3 regions of the Streptomyces sp. NPDC048258 genome follow, and region 1 is predicted to be linked to each of the others. Evidence: predicted binding sites of a transcription regulator. Region 1 holds the regulator's gene; each other region holds the start of a gene.

Region 1 (4,818 bases):
CAGTCCTGGCCCCGGGGGACGGCCGGCCACGCGGGGATGCCCAGCGCGGACGGCTTCACCGCCTGCCACACGTCCACGTACGGGTGGCCCACGATCAGCACGTCCGGCGAGGTCACCGACGCCGCGATACGGGACTCCTTCGAGCCCGGCACCAGGTGGTCCACCAGGATCCCCAGCCGGGCGTCCGGGGCCGGGCCGAACTCCGCCACGACGGCCGGGAGGTCGTCGATGCCCTCCAGGTACTCCACCACCACGCCCTCGATCCGCAGGTCGTCACCCCAGACCCGCTCCACCAGCTCGGCGTCGTGCCGGCCCTCGACGTAGATCCGGCCCGCCCGCGCCACCCGCGCCCGCGCGCCCGGGACGGCGATCGACCCGGACGCGGTGCGCGCCGGAGCCGCCGGGGCGCGCGACGGGCGGACCAGGGTGACGACCGCCCCCTCCAGCAGGAACCCGCGCGGCTCCATCGGGAACACCCGCCGCTTGCCGAAGCGGTCCTCCAGGGTCACCGTGCCCGCCTCGCAGGCCACCACCGCGCCGCAGAAGTCCGTACCGGCCACCTCGACCACCAGATCGGGTTCCGCCGGCACCTCGGGCACGGCCTTGGGGCGCTTCCACTGCGGGGTCAGGTCGGGGGAGTACTCGCGCATCCGGCCGACAGTAGGAGAGCCGCGGCCGTCATGCCTCCGACACGCCGAAACGGGCGGCCAGTGTGGCGCGTTGCGCACGGACGAAGCCGGCGGAGACCACCGCTCCGTGACCCGGCACGTACAGCGCGTCGTCCCCGCCCAGCGACAGCAGCCGGTCCAGGGCCGCCGGCCACTGCGCCGGCACGGCGTCGTCGCCCGCCTGCGGTTCGCCCGACTCCTCGACCAGGTCCCCGCAGAAGACCGTCTCGCGCTCGCCGGGCACGAACACGGCCAGGTCGTGCCGGCTGTGCCCGGGGCCCACGTTCGCCAGCAGTACCTGCACCCCGCCCAGTTCCAGCGTCCACTCGCCCGACACCGGGTGCTGCGGCAGCACCAGCCGGTCCACGGCTTCCGCCGCCTCCGCCTCCGCCAGTCCGTGCCGTACGGCGGACTCGCGCAGCTCGTCGCGGCCCGTGGCGAGCAGCGCGTCCAGTCCGACCGCCCCGAACACCTCGGCCCCGGAGAAGGCGGCCCCGCCCAGTACGTGATCGAAATGGCCGTGCGTGAATGCGATATGGGTCACTCGCCGACCGGTCAGCCGCTCCGCCTCGGCCCGCACCCGCGCGCCCTCCCGCAGGCACGAACCGGGGTCGACGAGGAGGACGGATTCGTCCCCCACCACCAGTCCCACCGTGCAGTCCCACACCGGCAGCCGCTGCCGGCCGGTCCGCCCGGTCAGCCGTTCCCAGCCCGCCTCTTCCCAACGCACGTCCATGCCGCGACGCTACCCTGGCGGGCCTCCCTTGCCAGGGTCTTACTACCCGGCCGTACACTGAGCGGGGGATCTCTGGCACTCGAACGCCCGGAGTGCCAACGACCGAGTTCCGACAAACATGGCAACGGACCACAGCTGGAGGTGTGCGCGATGCTCAGCGGACGCAGACTCGAAGTGCTGCGCGCCATCGTCCAGGACTACGTCGGGACGGAGGAGCCGGTCGGCTCCAAGGCGCTCACCGAGCGGCACCGGCTCGGCGTCTCGCCCGCCACCGTGCGCAACGACATGGCCGTGCTGGAGGACGAGGGCTACATCGCCCAGCCCCACACCAGCGCCGGCCGGATCCCCACGGACAAGGGATACCGGCTCTTCGTCGACAAGCTGGCGGGGGTCAAGCCGCTGTCGTCGCCGGAGCGCCGGGCCATCCAGAACTTCCTCGACGGCGCCGTCGACCTCGACGACGTGGTCGGCCGGACGGTGCGGCTGCTCGCGCAGCTCACCCGTCAGGTCGCGGTCGTCCAGTACCCCTCGCTGACGCGCTCCACCGTGCGCCACGTCGAGCTGCTGTCGCTGGCCCCGGCCCGGCTGATGCTCGTACTGATCACCGACACGGGCCGCGTCGAGCAGCGGCTCATCGACTGCGCGAGCCCCTTCGGCGAGACCTCGCTCGCGGATCTGCGGGCCCGGCTCAACAGCAGGGTCGTCGGCCGCCGGTTCACCGATGTGCCCCCGCTCGTCCAGGACCTCCCCGAATCCTTCGAGGCCGAGGACCGCGGCACGGTCTCCACCGTGCTGGCGACGCTCCTCGAAACCCTGGTCGAGGAAGCCGAGGAACGGTTGATGATCGGCGGTACCGCCAATCTCACCCGCTTCGGACACGATTTTCCCCTGACGATCAGGCCGGTGCTCGAAGCGCTGGAGGAGCAGGTCGTGCTCCTCAAGCTGCTGGGCGAGGCCAACGAGTCGGGAATGGCCGTACGGATCGGGCATGAGAATGCCTACGAGGGACTGAACTCCACGTCCGTCGTCTCGGTCGGTTACGGTTCGGGCGGCGAAACTGTCGCCAAACTCGGCGTGGTCGGACCGACCCGCATGGACTACCCCGGAACGATGGGAGCGGTACGCGCAGTGGCACGTTACGTCGGACAGATCCTGGCGGAGTCGTAAGTGGCCACGGACTACTACGCCGTTCTCGGCGTGCGCCGCGACGCATCGCAGGACGAGATCAAGAAGGCCTTCCGGCGCCTCGCGCGTGAACTCCACCCGGATGTGAATCCGGACCCGAAGACGCAGGAGCGCTTCAAGGAGATCAACGCGGCTTACGAGGTGCTCTCGGACCCGCAGAAGAAGCAGGTCTACGACCTCGGCGGCGACCCGCTGTCCTCCTCGGGCGGCGGCGGTGGCGCGGGCGGATTCGGGGCGGGCGGCTTCGGCAACTTCTCCGACATCATGGACGCCTTCTTCGGCCAGGCCTCGCAGCGCGGCCCGCGCTCGCGGACCCGGCGAGGCCAGGACGCCATGATCCGCCTGGACCTGGAGCTGGACGAGGCGGCCTTCGGGACCACCAAGGACATCCAGGTCGACACGGCCATCGTCTGCACCACCTGCTCCGGTGAGGGCGCCGCTCCCGGCACCTCCGCGCAGACGTGCGACATGTGCCGCGGCCGCGGTGAGGTCTCGCAGGTCACCCGGTCCTTCCTGGGCCAGGTCATGACCTCGCGCCCCTGCCCGCAGTGCCAGGGCTTCGGCACCGTGGTCCCGACCCCGTGCCCCGAGTGCGCGGGCGACGGCCGGGTCCGCTCCCGCCGCAGTCTCACGGTCAAGATCCCGGCCGGCGTCGAGAACGGCACCCGCATCCAGCTCGCGGGCGAGGGCGAGGTCGGCCCCGGCGGCGGCCCCGCCGGCGACCTGTACGTGGAGATCCACGAGCTGCCGCACCCGACCTTCCAGCGGCGCGGGGACGACCTGCACTGCACGGTCACCATCCCGATGACGGCGGCCGCGCTGGGCACCAAGTGCCCGCTGGAGACGCTGGACGGCCTGGAGGAGATCGACATCCGGCCCGGCACCCAGTCCGGCCAGGCGATCCCGCTGCACGGGCGCGGTGTCACCCACCTGCGCGGTGGCGGGCGCGGCGACCTGATCGTGCACGTCGAGGTCACCACTCCGAGCAAGCTGGACCCGCAGCAGGAGGACCTGCTGCGGCAGCTGGCGAAGCTGCGCGGCGAGGAGCGGCCGACCGGCCAGTTCGCCCCGGGGCAGCAGGGTCTGTTCAGCCGGCTGAAGGACGCCTTCAACGGCCGCTGACCGCCCGCGACCTCATCGACGAGCCCGGCCCGGGGACGCCCCCGGCCGGGCTCGCCGCCTTCCCGCGGGGCCGCTTCCCGGCCATGCCAGGAAGCGGACTATGCCAGGCGAATGCCGTGATTCGGTCCCCTGAGCGGGACATGGCACGATGCAGTCCATGTCCACCGCACCGAACGGTCTCTCCCCCTACCCGATCGTGCAGGCACCCATGGCGGGCGGAGCCTCCTGTCCGCCGCTCGTCGCGGCCGTGTGCGAGGCGGGCGGGCTGGGCTTCCTGGCCGGTGGCTACAAGACCGCCGACGGCATGTACCAGGAGATCAAGCAGGTACGCGCCCTCACCCGGCGCCCGTTCGGCGTGAACCTCTTCATGCCGCAGACCGGTTACGTGGACCCGGCCGCCGTCGAGGCGTACCGCGGGCAGCTGGCCGGCGAGGCGAGCTGGTACGAGATCTCGCTCGCCGACGAGGACATCATCGGCACCTGTGACGACGGCTATGACGCGAAGCTCGCCATTCTGCGGGAGGACCCGGTTCCGGTCGTCTCCTTCACCTTCGGCTGCCCCGCCCCGGCGGTCCTCGCCTCCCTTCGCAAGGCCCGTACGTACACCGTCGTCACCGTGACCTCGGTCGAGGAGGCCCGCGCCGCGCAGGAGGCCGGGGCCGACGCCGTCTGCGTGCAGGGGGTGGAGGCCGGCGGCCACCAGGGCACCTTCCGGGACGACCCGCAGGCCGACGGCACGGCGGCGGTGGGCCTGCTCGCGCTGGTGGCGCAGGTACGGGAGGCCGTGGCGCTCCCGATCATCGCGGCGGGCGGCCTGATGCGGGGCTCGCAGATCGCCGCGCTGCTGGCGGCGGGCGCGGAGGCGGCCCAGCTCGGGACGGCCTTCCTGGCCTGTCCGGAGTCGGGGGCGGACCCGCTGCACAAGAAGGCCCTGACCGACCCGCTGTTCGTCCGGACCGAGCTGACCCGGGCCTTCTCCGGGCGGCCGGCCAGGGGTCTGGTGAACCGGTTCATGCGCGAGCACGGACCGTACGCCCCCGCCGCCTACCCGCAGGTCCACCACCTGACCTCGGGGCTGCGCAAGGCGGCCGCGGCGGCCGGGGACCC
Region 2 (4,818 bases), on a different contig from region 1:
GGCCTGGGTCGTGCAGTTCACCCAGGGCGCGGCGAAGGACATGGCGGGATCCGGGGTGCGGCTGATGGCGCTGTGCCCCGGCTTCGTCCGGACGGAGTTCCACGAGCGCGCGGGCATGGGCACGGACAACATCCCCGGCTGGATGTGGCTCGACGCCGACAAGCTGGTGGCCGCGGCCCTGGCCGACCTGGCGCGGGGGAAGACGGTGTCGATCCCGGACCCGCGGTACAAGGCACTGATGGGCGTGGTGAAGCTGACGCCGCGCGGGCTGCTGGGCGGCGTGTCCTCGCGTACGGGCCGCAAGTACGGGCCGCAGTAACTCGCCGGTACACCAGCTGAATGGATGAAATCTACCTAAACTGGACGTGTCCCATCCAGCCCGGGAGACGCCATGACATTCGTACAGATAATCGATTACAAGACCAGTCGGCAGGACGACCTCAACCAGCTGCTCGACCGGTACGTCTCGCAGAGCCAGGGCAAGCGCACTGTCACCCACAGCATCGTGGGCAAGGACCGCGAGGCCGAGAACCACTTCGTGGACGTGGTCGAATTCCCCTCGTACGAAGAGGCCATGAAGAACTCTCATCTCCCGGAGACGGACAAGATGTTCCGGGAGATGGTGGCGCTCTGCGAGGGGATGCCCACCTTCACCAACCTCGACGTGGTCCGCGACGAGAACCTCAACAAGATGCTCGCGAACCGGGTGTTCGAGGAGATCCTCCAGAAGGGCAACATGGCGCTCGTCGACGAGTGCTTCGCGACGAACTACATCGACCACGACGTCAGCAAGGAGGAGTCCACCGTCATCGGGCGGGACGTCATGCGCGAGGACGCGCAGATGTGGCGCGCGGCCTTCGACATGACCTTCGACATCACGGCACAGCTGGCCGAGGGCGACTTCGTCACCACCGTGTGGACCTGGCACGGCACCCACAAGGGAGAGTTCATGGGAGTCGCTCCCACCGGGAAGACCTACGACATCCTCGGCAGCACCACCTTCCGCTGTCTGGACGGCGAGATAACCGAAGCCTGGTGGCAGTACGACATCGGACGCCTCATGCGCGAGATGGGCATGTCCGGGTCCTGACCACGGGTACGGGGAAGGCCCCGTTCCGCAACTGCGGAACGGGGCCTTCCTTACGCCGTGAGGCGATCAGTGGCTGTGGCCGTGACCGTGGCCGTGACCCGCGTCGCCCTCTTCCTCGGCCGGCTTCTCGACGACCAGGGTCTCGGTCGTGAGCAGCAGGGAGGCGATGGAAGCGGCGTTCTCCAGCGCGGAGCGGGTGACCTTCACCGGGTCGATGACGCCGGCCTTGACCAGGTCGCCGTACTCGCCGGTGGCGGCGTTGAAGCCCTGGCCCTTGTCGAGCTCGGCGACCTTCGAGGTGATGACGTACCCCTCGAGACCGGCGTTCTCGGCGATCCAGCGCAGCGGCTCGACGGCGGCGCGGCGCACGACCGCGACACCGGTGGCCTCGTCGCCGGTCAGGCCGAGGTTGCCCTCGAGGACCTTGACGGCGTGGACGAGCGCGGAGCCACCGCCGGAGACGATGCCCTCCTCGACCGCGGCGCGGGTCGCCGAGATGGCGTCCTCGAGACGGTGCTTCTTCTCCTTGAGCTCCACCTCGGTGGCGGCGCCGACCTTGATGACGCAGACGCCGCCGGCGAGCTTCGCCAGGCGCTCCTGCAGCTTCTCGCGGTCCCAGTCGGAGTCCGTGGACTCGATCTCGGCCTTGATCTGGTTGACACGCCCGACGACTTCCTCGTGGCTGCCGCCACCGTCGACGATGGTCGTGTCGTCCTTGGAGATCGTGACGCGGCGGGCGGAGCCCAGTACGTCCAGACCGGCCTGGTCGAGCTTGAGGCCGACCTCCTCGGCGATGACGGTGGCACCGGTGAGGGTGGCCATGTCCTGCAGCATCGCCTTGCGACGGTCACCGAAGCCGGGGGCCTTGACGGCGACCGCGTTGAAGGTGCCGCGGATCTTGTTGACGACGAGGGTGGAGAGCGCCTCGCCCTCGACGTCCTCGGCGATGATCAGGAGCGGCTTGGAGGCGCCGGCCTGGATGACCTTCTCCAGCAGCGGCAGGAGGTCCTGGATGGAGGAGATCTTGCCCTGGTTGATCAGGATGTACGGGTCGTCGAGGACGGCCTCCATACGCTCCTGGTCGGAGACCATGTACGGCGAGAGGTAGCCCTTGTCGAAGGCCATGCCCTCGGTGAACTCCAGCTCCAGGCCGAAGGTGTTGGACTCCTCGACGGTGATGACACCGTCCTTGCCGACCTTGTCCATCGCCTCGGCGATGAGCTCGCCGACCTGCTGGTCCTGCGCGGAGAGCGCGGCCACGGCGGCGATGTCGGACTTGTCCTCGATCGGACGGGCGGTCGCGAGGAGCTCCTCGGAGACGGCCTTGACCGCGGCGTCGATGCCCTTCTTCAGGGCGGCCGGGGACGCGCCCGCGGCGACGTTGCGCAGACCCTCGCGGACCAGCGCCTGGGCCAGCACGGTGGCGGTGGTGGTGCCGTCACCCGCGATGTCGTTGGTCTTGGTCGCCACCTCCTTCACGAGCTGGGCGCCCAGGTTCTCGTACGGGTCGTCCAGCTCGACCTCGCGAGCGATGGTGACACCGTCGTTGGTGATGGTGGGCGCGCCGAACTTCTTGTCGATGACGACGTTGCGGCCCTTGGGGCCGATCGTCACCTTGACCGTGTCGGCAAGCTTGTTGACGCCGCGCTCGAGGGCGCGACGGGCGTCCTCGTCGAACTTCAGGATCTTCGGCATGGGAGCGGTTCAGTCCTCTCGTTGCGATCCTCGGCCGCTCACCGCGACCTCCACCGCCTAGAACGAACTACGCCCCTCGCCGCCCGGCATCAGCAGGGTGACCAGGGGCGCAGCTCAAATCAAAACTGGAAGCGAATTACTTCTCGACGATCGCGAGCACGTCGCGAGCCGAGAGGACGAGGTACTCCTCGCCGCTGTACTTCACTTCGGTGCCGCCGTACTTGCTGTACAGCACGATGTCGCCGACGCTGACGTCCAGCGGGAGACGCTGGCCGTCCTCGAACCGGCCCGGGCCCACGGCGAGGACGACGCCCTCCTGGGGCTTCTCCTTCGCGGTGTCCGGGATGACCAGGCCGGAGGCCGTGGTCTGCTCGGCGTCGAGCGGCTGGACCACAATGCGGTCCTCAAGCGGCTTGATGGCAACCTTGGAGCTGGCGGTCGTCACGATCCGACCTCCCCCTTCGGAGATCCGGGGTTAACTGTCTGAGGTGGCGACCAGGTCGATCCGTCGTCGCGGGTGCCGGACCTGCCTGTCGCTGTGTTGGCACTCACCAGGGGCGAGTGCCAGGTGCGAGACTATTCCGGCGATTAGCACTCGGTCAAGCGGAGTGCCAATTCCCGCCGCCGGGCGTTGCGCGGATCAGGCCGCGGACCCCCGGAAACCCGGGCGGACGCATGTCCGGATCACCAGCCGCGCGGGGGCTTTGCGCCCGGTATATGACGCTTGGGGGCGTGCGCATCCTCGTGGTCGAGGTCGCGCACGACGGCCACCACGGCCTGGACATGGGCGGCCCGGACCCGTCGAACGCCTTCGGAAGGAACCACGGGGAGGACATCAACGTCATAGATGATATGAAGATAAAGCGCCTCATTGCCGAGCAGATCGGGCCCAAGGCCCCAGCGAGCCCGAGCGCACCGGGCGCCGCTTCCTCCTCGCCCGGCGCGGCCCCGCCGCCGTCCTCACCGCCGCCCTCCCCCGCCCCCGCGGCCGGTGGCGGCATCCCGTGCGTGGACTGAAACCCCTGACGTCGGCGGGCGTGCGCCGCCGCACCGAGGCACTGCTGCTGGTCTTCGTCGTCGCGATCGCCGTCCTCGGCCATGCCGCCGCGGGCCTCGCGATGAACGACGAGCTGCCGCCCAACCTCACCGGCTTCACGATCAGCATGACGCTGCTGTCGCTGGTGGGTCATCTGGGCGTGCGCCGCTTCGCCGCCTACGCGGATCCGCTGGTCTTCCCCCTGGCCATGCTGCTGACCGGGCTGGGGCTGGTGCTGCTGCACCGGCTCGACCAGGGGTACATCGAGCGGTACAACTCGGAAGCCAACGCGCCCGGGCAGCTGATGTGGACGGTGGTCGGGGTGGCCGCCTGCATCCTGGTGCTGGCACTGCTGCGCGACCACCGGCTGCTGCAGCGCTTCATCTACATCACGATGGCCCTGGCGCTGGTGCTGCTGATCGCACCGGCGTTCTTCGGCGCCGACACCTACGGCGCGAAACGGTGGATCAAACTCTTCGGCTTCTCGCTGCAGCCCGGCGAGTTCGTGAAGATCATGATCGCGGTCTTCTTCGCGGGGTACCTGGTCATCCACCGCGACTCGCTGGCCCTGACCGGCCGCAAGTTCCTGGGCATGCGGCTGCCCCCGATGCGCCAGCTCGGCCCCATCGTGACGGTGTGGATCGTCTCGATGCTGGTGCTGGTCTTCGAACGCGACCTCGGCACCTCGCTGATCTTCTTCGGTGTTTTCGTGGTGATGCTCTACGTCGCCACCGAGCGCACCAGCTGGATCGTGTGCGGCGTGCTCATGGCCGCGGCCGGCGCCTTCGTGGTGGGCTCGACGGAACCGCACGTCAAGGCGCGGGTGGCGGCCTGGCTGGAGCCGCTGTCCTACTACTGGGAGAACCGGCCCCCGGGGGTCACGTCCGACCAGTCGGCGCAGGCCCTGTTCAGCTTCGGCACGGGCGGCATCTCGGGCACGGGCCTCGGCCTGGGGCATCCCGAGCTGATCGCGTTCGCCGGCCGCAGCGACTTCATC
Region 3 (4,818 bases), 390 kb from region 1:
CCTGCCACCGGCCTTTCCTGTCGCGAGTGCGGTACCCGCTTCGAGCTCGGACCCATCTTCGCGTGCGTCGAGTGCTTCGGACCTCTGGAAGTCGCCTACGACCTCCCGACCGGCACGGGTTCATCTGAAGACGTCGAGGCCCTGCGCGCCGCGATCGAGGCCGGCCCGAACAACATCTGGCGGTACGCGCCGCTGCTGCCCGTCCCCGCGGACGTGGCCTCCAAGCCGAGCCTGAACCCGGGCTTCACCAAGCTCGTGGACGCGGAGAACCTGGCCAAGGAGCTCGGTGTCACCGGCAAGCTCTACGTCAAGGACGACTCCGGCAACCCGACGCACTCCTTCAAGGACCGCGTCGTCGCGATCGCCGTCGAGGCGGCCCGCGCCTTCGGCTTCACCACCCTGTCCTGCTCCTCCACCGGCAACCTGGCCGGCGCCGTCGGCGCCGCCGCCGCCCGGGCCGGTTTCCGCTCCTGCGTGTTCATCCCGCACGACCTGGAGCAGGGCAAGGTCGTCATGGCCGGTGTCTACGGTGGCGACCTGGTCGGCATCGAGGGCAACTACGACGACGTGAACCGCTTCTGCTCCGAGCTCATCGGCGACCCGCTGGGCGAGGGCTGGGGCTTCGTCAACGTCAACCTGCGCCCGTACTACGGCGAGGGCTCCAAGACCCTGGCGTACGAGATCTGCGAGCAGCTCGGCTGGCAGCTGCCCGACCAGATCGTCATCCCGATCGCGTCCGGCTCGCAGCTGACGAAGATCGACAAGGGTCTGCAGGAGCTGATCAAGCTCGGCCTCGTCGAGGACAAGCCGTACAAGATCTTCGGCGCCCAGGCCGAGGGCTGCTCCCCGGTGTCCACCGCCTTCAAGGCCGGCCACGACGTGGTCCGCCCGCAGAAGCCGAACACCATCGCCAAGTCCCTCGCCATCGGCAACCCGGCGGACGGCCCGTACGTCCTGGACATCGCGCGGCGCACCGGCGGCTTCGTCGAGGACGTCAACGACGAGCAGGTCGTCGAGGCCATCAAGATCCTCGCGCAGACCGAGGGCATCTTCGCCGAGACGGCGGGCGGCGTGACCGTCGGCGTCACGAAGAAGCTCATCGAGAACGGGCAGCTCGACCCGGCGCTGACCACCGTCGTCCTGAACACCGGTGACGGCCTCAAGACCCTGGAGGCGGTGGTCGCGGACAGCGGCCAGACCGCCACCATCCGCCCGAGCCTGGACGCGTTCCGCGCCGCCGGCCTGGCCTGACCCTCCCCCCGCACACCGGAAAGGCAGTAGCGCCATGAGCGTCAACGTCCGCATCCCCACCATCCTGCGCACCTACACCGGCGGCAAGGCCGAGGTCCCGGCCGAGGGCGCGACCCTGGCCGAGGTCATCGAGTCGCTGGAGAAGAGCCACCCGGGCATCGCCGCCCGTGTCCTGGACGACCAGGGCAAGCTGCGCCGCTTCGTGAACGTCTACGTCAACGACGACGACGTGCGCTTCGAGGGTGGGCTGGAGGCGGCGACGCCGGACGGCGCCGGTGTGTCGATCATTCCCGCCGTCGCCGGCGGCTGCTGACACGCGAAAACCGTAATTGCCCCCTCCGCTAAAAGCGGAGGGGGCAATTCTGCTTGATTGGGCGCGGTAGAGTTGGGGAAGTCCCCTCCGCTGGACTTGCCCGCCGCATATGAACGGGCCGCGGCAGGGTTGACATTCAGTCAATATGCAAGCGCGGTATGGGGCTTTGGTGAGATTTGCCGGGTCCGAGTTGCCCTGCCATATGCCAAATTTTCACTCTATTTCAATGTTTCTGGGTGTCCTGAATTCTCGTCGGATTGACCTGTTGCAGACAGCACCGGCGCAGATACATTCAGCCTCGGTCGACGCGTTCCGACGCAAGTTCTGACCCGGGAGCGCGAAGTGCGTTCCTGCGCAAGGGCCAGTAATAGGGGAGTTAGGCATGGCTCAGGGCACCGTCAAGTGGTTCAACGCGGAGAAGGGCTACGGCTTCATCGCGGTCGACGGTGGTGCGGATGTGTTCGTCCACTACAGCGCCATCCAGATGGACGGGTACCGCACCCTTGAAGAGGGTCAGCGGGTCGAGTTCGAGATCTCGCAGGGCCAGAAGGGTCCGCAGGCGGACATGGTCAAGCTCGCACTCGGCTAGTCCTGGCGCGATCGACCGCCCACGCGTACGTAAGAGGGGCCCACATCCTGGACACGGGGTGTGGGCCCCTCGTGCGTTCAGGGGGCCGTTCACGGGGGCGTTCACCCAAGCCGCTTGCACTCGAGGGGGTCGAGTGCTAATCATTGGCGTTAGCACTCTCCAGGTGAGAGTGCTACCACACGAGGACCGGGTCGGTGAGGCCCGCAGGGTCCGGCGGGAAGGAACCGCCGGGCACGCAGGCCGTCCGTCGCGGGCGCGGGCGCGGTCCGGGAGCAATCCACCGCTGTCCGGGAGGACCACTTCAGATGGCCAAGATCATTGCGTTCGACGAGGAGGCCCGGCGCGGTCTCGAGCGTGGGATGAACCAGCTCGCCGACGCCGTCAAGGTCACCCTTGGCCCCAAGGGTCGCAACGTCGTCCTTGAGAAGAAGTGGGGCGCGCCCACGATCACCAACGATGGTGTCTCCATCGCCAAGGAGATCGAGCTCGAGGACCCGTACGAGAAGATCGGCGCCGAGCTGGTCAAGGAAGTCGCCAAGAAGACGGACGACGTCGCGGGCGACGGTACGACCACCGCCACCGTCCTGGCCCAGGCGCTCGTCCGCGAGGGCCTGCGCAACGTGGCCGCCGGCGCCAACCCGATGGCCCTCAAGCGCGGCATCGAGAAGGCCGTCGAGGCCGTCTCCGGCGCCCTGCTGGAGCAGGCGAAGGATGTCGAGACCAAGGAGCAGATCGCTTCCACGGCCTCCATCTCCGCCGCCGACACCCAGATCGGCGAGCTCATCGCCGAGGCCATGGACAAGGTCGGCAAGGAAGGCGTCATCACCGTCGAGGAGTCCCAGACCTTCGGTCTGGAGCTGGAGCTCACCGAGGGCATGCGCTTCGACAAGGGCTACATCTCGGCGTACTTCGCCACCGACATGGAGCGTATGGAGTCGGCTCTCGACGACCCGTACATCCTGATCGTCAACTCCAAGATCGGCTCGGTCAAGGACCTGCTGCCGCTCCTGGAGAAGGTCATGCAGTCCGGCAAGCCGCTGCTGATCATCGCCGAGGACGTCGAGGGCGAGGCCCTGTCGACCCTGGTCGTCAACAAGATCCGCGGCACCTTCAAGTCCGTCGCCGTCAAGGCCCCGGGCTTCGGCGACCGCCGCAAGGCCATGCTCGGCGACATCGCCATCCTCACCGGTGGCACGGTCATCTCCGAGGAGGTCGGCCTCAAGCTGGAGAACGCCGGTCTCGACCTGCTCGGCCGCGCCCGCAAGGTCGTCATCACCAAGGACGAGACCACCATCGTCGACGGTGCCGGTGACAGCGACCAGGTCGCCGGTCGCGTGAACCAGATCCGCGCCGAGATCGAGAACTCCGACTCGGACTACGACCGCGAGAAGCTCCAGGAGCGCCTCGCGAAGCTGGCCGGCGGCGTGGCCGTCATCAAGGCCGGCGCCGCGACCGAGGTCGAGCTCAAGGAGCGCAAGCACCGCATCGAGGACGCCGTGCGCAACGCGAAGGCGGCCGTCGAGGAGGGCATCGTCGCCGGTGGTGGCGTGGCCCTGCTGCAGGCCTCCGCGGTCTTCGAGAAGCTGGAGCTCACGGGCGACGAGGCGACCGGCGCCAACGCCGTGCGCCTGGCCCTGGAGGCCCCGCTCAAGCAGATCGCCGTCAACGGTGGTCTCGAGGGTGGCGTCGTCGTCGAGAAGGTCCGCAACCTGCCGATCGGTCACGGCCTCAACGCCGCGACCGGCGAGTACGTGGACATGATCGCCGAGGGCATCATCGACCCGGCCAAGGTCACGCGCTCCGCGCTGCAGAACGCCGCGTCGATCGCCGCGCTGTTCCTGACCACCGAGGCCGTCATCGCCGACAAGCCCGAGAAGGCCGGCGCCGGCGCGCCGGGCGGCATGCCGGGCGGTGACATGGACTTCTGATCGACCCCTGGCTTCGGCCTCTGGTTGATCGGCTGTTCTCGAACGAGGGCGGCACTCCCTGCGGGGGGTGCCGCCCTCGGGCGTTTCGGGCGGCGTCAGAAGCCCGAGCTGTCAATGTCGAAGCCGAAGGGGTCCGGGATGGGCAGGGGTGCACCGAAGGGCACCGTCTTGCGGAACTGATACCCGTGCGGCGAGGGGTCCGAGAAGCAGGTGATCTCGGACCCCTGCATGTCGACGATCAGGTAGACGGGGACGAGCTGTCCGTACACGTCCATCTTCTCGTGCCAGTCCACGTCCTTGGTGGACACCGAGGTGAACTCGGCCACCAGGGAGAGTGCCGCTCCGTCCAGGTGCCTCCCCTCGCCGTCGAAGGCAGACTCGTCGACCACGTAGAGATCGGGGCCGTAGGCGCGCCCGGCGTCAGGGAACTGGAAGAGGAACGGCGCGATGTCCGCGACGTGACCCTCCGGGGCGTGGGCCTCGAGCTGCTCACGCAGCGCCCGCATGGGGCGGTAGTAACGCAGCCTGGACCACGGTGACACGATGATCTTCCCCCGGATGAGCTCGGCTTTGAAGCCGTCTGGCGTGTCCATCTCCTCGACGGTGCGCAGGAGCGTCTCGAACGTCGGCGGTGCCGCCTGCCCTATCGGTGTGGCCCGTTCGATCATGATCGTCACCGTTGTCCTCCGCGTGGCGTGCTGTGCACTGGGCGTGAGCCTCGTTCCAGGCTAGCGGCG

The links. Region 1 encodes HrcA, which represses chaperone genes, less so after heat shock. Its sites were predicted from a motif close to TTNGCACTCNGNNNNNCNGAGTGCNAA; they were not measured.
Region 2: groES (co-chaperone GroES) is a predicted target of HrcA. The motif match lies at 3,374-3,400, and genes of this name have one in related genera.
Region 3: groL (chaperonin GroEL) is a predicted target of HrcA. The motif match lies at 2,267-2,293, and genes of this name have one in related genera.

Annotation. Positions count from the first base shown of each region.
Region 1 is NZ_JBICZH010000001.1:412,471-417,288, forward strand. Features, by position in the region: gene ACGFYQ_RS01955 (DUF3097 domain-containing protein) at 1-650, opposite strand, end outside; gene ACGFYQ_RS01960 (MBL fold metallo-hydrolase) at 679-1,404, opposite strand; gene hrcA (heat-inducible transcriptional repressor HrcA) at 1,555-2,571, shown strand; gene dnaJ (molecular chaperone DnaJ) at 2,572-3,711, shown strand; gene ACGFYQ_RS01975 (nitronate monooxygenase) at 3,869-4,818, shown strand, end outside.
Region 2 is NZ_JBICZH010000010.1:249,807-254,624, reverse strand. Features, by position in the region: gene ACGFYQ_RS23840 (SDR family NAD(P)-dependent oxidoreductase) at 1-319, shown strand, start outside; gene ACGFYQ_RS23835 (ester cyclase) at 392-1,090, shown strand; gene groL (chaperonin GroEL) at 1,157-2,785, opposite strand; gene groES (co-chaperone GroES) at 2,922-3,230, opposite strand; gene ACGFYQ_RS23820 (hypothetical protein) at 3,518-3,802, shown strand; gene ACGFYQ_RS23815 (FtsW/RodA/SpoVE family cell cycle protein) at 3,790-4,818, shown strand, end outside.
Region 3 is NZ_JBICZH010000001.1:23,938-28,755, forward strand. Features, by position in the region: gene thrC (threonine synthase) at 1-1,251, shown strand, start outside; gene ACGFYQ_RS00135 (MoaD/ThiS family protein) at 1,286-1,564, shown strand; gene ACGFYQ_RS00140 (cold-shock protein) at 1,947-2,153, shown strand; gene groL (chaperonin GroEL) at 2,459-4,081, shown strand; gene ACGFYQ_RS00150 (Uma2 family endonuclease) at 4,177-4,749, opposite strand.